Linked DNA regions of Salmonirosea aquatica. Each later gene encodes a partner of the first gene's protein in a complex. Links are inferred from orthologs where the notes say so. Each region holds a gene or a part of one and is shown in the gene's direction. Other genes may lie near its edges.

Region 1 (3,160 bases):
GTGCCCAGGGCGCGGCCCGCGGCGCGGGCATGGGGCTGGGCTATTACAAAAACCGGGAAGAGACGTTTGTGGGGCTGACGGCTACGCATACCATCGAACCGGATACCGCGCAGGCCGAACGGTACCAGCAGGCCTACGGGCGTTGGAAGGATTCACTGAGAGTTGGGTAGTTTGTGTTTTGTGTTTTGTGTTTTGTGTTTTGTGTTTTGTGTTTTGTGTTTTGTGTTTTGTGTAAAGGAAACTTGAATTCTTACATATCCTACTGGTAATCAGTCACCTGATTTCAAATAAATCAAAAAACAATTCAACAATTCAACAATTCAACAATTCAACAATTCAACAATTCAACAATTCAACAAAAAACAATCTTCCCCTGCTTCACCTACTTGGCATTCATTTTCCGGATCACTGCCTTCCGGTCAAAAAGTACCCGCCATACGGCGAAGGTCACCTGCTGGTCTTTGAAGCACGTTTTACAAATCAGACTCTCCAGAGGAACCGGGGCAGTGTAGAGGAGCAGCGTGTCGTTCAGCTTCTGAACATTATCGGATTGGGGTAGGTTGTTTTCGGCGTTGTACAGGTAGGCATCCAGCAGTTCGCGCTCTTTGGGAGCCAGGCTCTGGTTTTTTACATCAGCCGGTCCCATCAGCTGGATTTTGACTCCATAGGCACGGTCCATCGCTGCGATGAGGGGTACCTTTTGTGAATCCTGACACAAAGCGGTGGCTTGTTGCGGATTACGGCCCAGTTCTTTTTCGAGTGCTTTCCGGGCTTCGGCTACCAATTCCTTTCCCCATTCGTCTACCGTAGCAATCAGCTGCGGGTTGGTTACGCGCTTGATTTCCGCCGCATTCATTTCCTGTTTGAGGGCTGCGGTCTGCTGGATCCGGTTGTCGGTATTACAACCTGCCAGCAGGAGTGTCGTAAGGAGAAGCAGGGCCGTGGATTGGGTCATAGTCGTGAACGAAGTCAAGTTTTTCTGTAGCATCATGCGGATTTTGATTAAACAACACGAGCCCTGACGCGTTGGTTTACCAAATCGCCGTGACGCTAAATTACGTATCTTTGCGTCCCCCAATGCAACAAATATACCATGCAGGATAAATTAGAAGCTTTAAAGGAGCGCTTTCACGAGGTAGGGCAGCAGATCATTCAGCCCGAGGTGGTCATGGACGCGCAGCGTTATTCCAAACTCAGCAAAGAGTACAAAGACCTGGAGCGGATCGTGACGCAGTACGACGCCTACCAGAAACTCCTCAAAGACATCGCCGGAGCCAAGGAACTCATCACCACCGAGAAGGACGAAGAGATGCGCGAAATGGCCAAGGAAGAACTCAACGAACTGCAACCGCAGAAAGAGGTGCTGGAAAAGGCCATCAAGGAAATGCTGATTCCCAAAGATCCGAACGACAGCCGCAATAGTATTCTGGAAGTACGGGCGGGTACCGGAGGCGATGAAGCGGCCATTTTTGCGGGCGACCTCTTCCGCATGTACCAGCGGTTTTGCGAGAAAATGAACTGGCGGCTGTCCATCCTGGATTTCACCGAAGGTACCAACGGCGGCTATAAGGAAATTGTGGCCAAAGTAGAGGGCGAGGACGTGTATGGCAAGCTTAAGTTCGAGTCGGGCGTGCACCGCGTGCAGCGGGTACCTGCCACCGAATCACAAGGCCGCGTGCATACTTCGGCCGCCACGGTAGCCGTACTGCCCGAGGCCGAAGAGGTGGATGTAGAAATCAACATGAACGATGTGCGCGTGGATACCTTCAACTCCTCGGGTGCGGGTGGACAATCGGTGAACACGACCTACTCGGCCGTGCGGCTCACACACATTCCGTCGGGGTTGGTGGTGAGTTGCCAGGATGAGCGTTCGCAGCTCAAAAACAAAGCCAAGGCCCTGGAAGTGTTGCGCGCACGCCTTTACGAAATAGAACTCAAAAAGCACAACGACGCCATCAGTTCGCAGCGGCTATCGATGGTCGGCACCGGCGACCGCTCCGACAAGATCCGTACCTACAACTACCCCCAGAGCCGCGTGACCGACCACCGGATCGGCTACACGGTCTATAACCTACCTACCGTGATGGAAGGTGAGATTGGCGATTTTATTGAGCAACTCCGCATTGCTGAAAACGCCGAACGGATGCAGGAAGGAGAAACGGCTTAGGAATTCAAGGGGGTACCTTGGGGTAAAATAAAATGGCGGAGAAGACTGATCGCTTTTCCGCCATTTTCACTTAGTACCTCCTACGCTTTTCGAGGTAAGAGTAATAGTGCATGGTGTGGAACAATTTGGAGGAGGGGAGGTAATGCTACGAAAAACAGATAGAGTGTGTATAGTGCAAAGTCGGTAATATGCTTGATGAGCCAACGGGGGTTTTCAGCCGGCTCGCCCTACTGAATGCTATTAATGCCCGAACTTAGGGGAAAAGCGTAAACACTTCTCACAATAAGTGTCTAATGGAGCTACCCGGCTGGTAGAAAACCTAAAATGGGGGGTAAACGTAGTTACCGAAAGTCAAAATAGCGCAGAAAGGATTCCTTATAATTTCGTCCCAAGGGAATATCAAACTCCCCTACCCGAACTTCATAATCGTTGAATGAGTCGACACGGTCGAGATTCACGGCAAAGGAACGGTGCGTACGGACCAGGCGGGGCATGGCCAGGCGCTCCAAAATCGCGCTCAGCGACTGCCGGATGGCTAGTTTCTGCTGGCTGGCCTGAATCACCGTATGATTGTTGTCCGCCTCCATGTACAGAATATCACTCAGCGTGATTTTTATAAAGCGGTAGTTGCTTTTGACAAAAATATGATCGTCGACCCGTAGAATGGAGTCACGCGTTGGGCTTTCGCGGCTTTCTAACGTTGGGCCTCGGCTGTAGTCACCCGTTTCGGCCGCGGGCGTGAGACTGCGTAGCGCAAAATTATTGATGGCCATTTCAATGGAAATGCGCAGACTTGTCAGATTGTAGGGTTTGGGAATATAGGCGGCCGGATAGGTACTTTTAGCACGCTCGATGGTATCGCGGTCAGAAAGCGCAGTCATGTAGATGACCGGCACGGGCCGCACGGCAATCAGGCGCTGCACGGTTTCGATGCCATCCCAATCGCCCTTGATGTTGATGTCGCAAATCAGCAGGTCGACGGGCTCCTGATGA
Region 2 (3,211 bases), 2.2 Mb from region 1 along the record:
GTCCAACTCGTCGTTTCCTGGTTTTATTTGGCTAAAAGCTACCTCGAAGTTGTTCGAATACCGTTCGGGCAGGGTAGGGGGATCGGTCCGTTTTAGATAATTATAAAGAATCGTGGGTTGGGACGCGTCAAAAATCCGTAGGGATTGGGGCAGAGACAGCCGCCGGTCCAGCACAACCCGTACGGGATTGGTTCCCGGCCAATGCCGCACGTTCAGGCTTGGGTTATCTGAGAGCGTCGTTTGCCGTCCCACCAGAATCGCATCTTCCTCACCCCGCCACCGATGTACTAGTTGGGTCGAGTATTTATTGCTGATCGGGACGGGCTTTCCTCCCGCCGCCGCGATGAAGCCATCAGCCGATTCGGCCCATTTCAAAATAATATAGGGACGCTTTTTTGTGAAAAAAGTAAAAAAACGGCGATTCAATTTCTGTCCCATTTCGGCCAACAGACCCCGTTCGACCTGGATTCCGGCATCGCGCAGCAGGGTGAGCCCGCGCCCCGCCACCAGCGGATTGGGGTCGTCGTTAGCTACTACGACACGGGTGATTTTCTGATGGACAAGTAGCGCGGCACATGGGGGTGTTTTGCCATAATGCGAGCAGGGTTCCAAGGTTACGTAAGCGGTGGTCAAGGGAAATAGTGCCTCATGGCCCCGGGCTATGGCATCGCGCACGGCGTGCACTTCGGCGTGGGGACCGCCGTAGTTACGGTGCCATCCCTCGCCGATAATGCGCCCGTCGGCCACCAGCACGCAGCCAACCATGGGATTGGGGCTGACGCTGCCACGCCCATACTCGGCCAGCTGTAGGGCGCGTTGCATGTACTCTTCGTCGGTGTTCATTCCGTGAAGGTAGGGTTTGTTTTGTTCAAATCATGGCATCGAGCCGGTAGGTTTTTGCCGCAACGGGTGGGGTACCTGTCCCACAAAACTTCTTACGGCTGATGTACCGTCCCGGCTAAATTTATTAACTTTCCCGCCAAAGAATCGAAATCAAACCCATCATGGCCTCGGCGCGTCAACTTTATCAGCAGCTCACCCGGCGGATCACCGTATATCCGCCCAAAGAAACCCAGGCAATCGCCTTCATGCTTTTGGAGCATTACCTGCGCTTGCGCAACGTGGATGTGCTCGTCGACCGCCCTATTTCCGATGCACAGGTGCAGCCCGATTGGGATGAAATTGTGAACCGTCTCAACCACAACGAACCCATTCAACACATTATCGGCTCCACTGAGTTTTGCGGACTTACGTTCCAGGTGTCGGCCTCAGTGCTGATTCCGCGCCCCGAAACCGAAGAGTTGGTACAGTTGGTCACGCGCGACTACGCCGAACCTGAAGACAAACCTTCGATCCTGGACATCGGTACCGGCAGCGGCTGTATTGCTATTGTGCTGGCCCGCTTCCTTCCCCACGCTACTGTTCATGCCTGGGACGTGAGCGATGAGGCACTTTCGGTGGCGCGCGAAAATGCCCGTCAGCTCATGGCCGATGTGCACTTCGATAAGCAGGACATGCTGAATGTCAGCTTTCCCCTACCCGATGCACCGCAGCAATTTGACTGCCTGGTGAGCAATCCACCCTACGTGACGTACTCGGAGGCCGATCACATGCGCCCCAACGTACTGCGTTTCGAACCGCACGAAGCCCTGTTTGTAGAAGACAGCGATCCTCTGCTTTTCTACAAGGCCATTGCTGATTTTGGCCGACACCACCTCAAGGCGGGCGGGCGCTGCTACGTGGAAATCAACGAGCACTTCGGGCCGGAAACGCAGCGCGTCTTTGAAGAAAGAGGCTACAAGAACGTAGAAATATTGCGCGACATCCACGGCAAAAATCGTTTTGTACGGGCCGTGGGGGAATAATGTCGGCGGGGTACCTGGCGGTGGTAAAAGGTAGGAATGAGTAATTGACATAACTTACCGCCATTCGCGCAGACGATCATTTAATCATTCACTCATTGGATCAATGTATCTACCCAAAATAAAAGAACTGCTCGATGAAATGGGCAAAGTGGTTGTGGGGCAGGAAAAACTCCTCAACCGTTTGCTCATCAGTCTGTTTACGGGAGGCCACGTGCTACTCGAAGGCGTTCCCGGTTTGGCCAAAACCCTGACCATCAACATCCTGTCCAGGGTACTTGATCTGAACTTTCAACGGATCCAGTTCACCCCCGACCTGCTGCCCGCCGACCTGATCGGGACCATGATCTATAAACCCAAAATCGGCGACTACGAAGTAAAGAAGGGGCCTATATTCGCCAATATCGTGCTGGCCGACGAGGTGAACCGCTCACCCGCCAAGGTGCAGTCGGCCCTGCTGGAAGCCATGCAGGAAAAGCAGGTCACGATTGGGAACGATACCTACCCGCTCGACCGCCCTTTCCTGGTGCTGGCTACCCAGAATCCGGTGGAGCAAGAGGGTACCTACCCCTTGCCAGAAGCCCAGCTCGACCGCTTTATGATGAAAGTTTACGTGGATTATCTGTCCAAACCCGAAGAATTGGAGGTTATGCGCCGCATGGCTGATCTCAACTTCGACTATCGGGTAAACCCGGTCATGACTAAGGACGATATTTTCGCGATCCGCAATGAGGTCAATAAGGTCAATATTTCGGATACACTGGAACGCTATATCATCGAACTTGTGTTTGCCACCCGCCGTCCCCTGGACTATAGCCTGCGCGACGAAGCCCGCTACATTCAGTTTGGTGTTTCGCCCCGTGCCACCATCTATCTCAACTTAGCTGCCAAAGCACTGGCCTACCTTGAAGGCCGCGACTACGTACTGCCCGAAGACATCAAGGAGCTGGCTCCCGACATCATGAACCACCGCATTCTGCTCAACTATGAAGCCGAAGCCGATGGTGTACGCACGAGCACTATCATTGATTCTATTTTGAGGAAAGTAGCGATAGGAGGGTAATTTTGAAGGCGTTATTGAGTGAATGTAGGAATACTGTGAAAAATCGAGGACGCCTTACTTCTCAAAAACTCACTTATATGGCGTGATGATGTACCAGTTCCCTAAAATGGCTTAATGAATGAATAATATCAATCACTCCATCAACCATTCCTAAATGAATTCAAGGTACCGGGTCTATGCCGCTACCGCCCCAGGGATGGCAGCGGGCGAAGCGTTTGAGGCCCATCCACCCCCCCGGATTGTTCCATGTTTGTTCACTGCCTCGATCATATACTGTGAGCAGGTA

The links.
Region 2: the proteins of prfA (region 1) and prmC are in contact, whole or in part, in a crystal structure (PDB 2B3T), measured with the Escherichia coli proteins. The link is inferred for Salmonirosea aquatica from one-to-one orthologs.

What each region holds. Positions count from the first base shown.
Region 1 is NZ_WHLY01000002.1:3,746,110-3,749,269, reverse strand. What follows is about bases 298-3,130. They hold prfA (peptide chain release factor 1), read left to right. Parts: upstream 298-1,093; coding sequence 1,094-2,167; downstream 2,168-3,130. Other genes in these bases: GBK04_RS16595 (response regulator), read right to left, coding at 2,509-3,130; GBK04_RS16605 (hypothetical protein), read right to left, coding at 383-991. Outside these bases: GBK04_RS16610 (xylulokinase), read left to right, coding at 1-170; more of GBK04_RS16595, read right to left, coding at 3,131-3,160. UniProt on the Escherichia coli protein: Peptide chain release factor 1 directs the termination of translation in response to the peptide chain termination codons UAG and UAA.
Region 2 is NZ_WHLY01000002.1:1,542,754-1,545,964, reverse strand. The notes cover bases 51-2,934. They hold prmC (peptide chain release factor N(5)-glutamine methyltransferase), read left to right. Parts: upstream 51-1,004; coding sequence 1,005-1,865; downstream 1,866-2,934. Other genes in these bases: GBK04_RS07520 (AAA family ATPase), read left to right, coding at 1,969-2,925; ribD (bifunctional diaminohydroxyphosphoribosylaminopyrimidine deaminase/5-amino-6-(5-phosphoribosylamino)uracil reductase RibD), read right to left, coding at 51-843. Also shown: more of ribD, read right to left, coding at 1-50. UniProt on the Escherichia coli protein: Methylates the class 1 translation termination release factors RF1/PrfA and RF2/PrfB on the glutamine residue of the universally conserved GGQ motif, i.e. on 'Gln-235' in RF1 and on 'Gln-252' in RF2.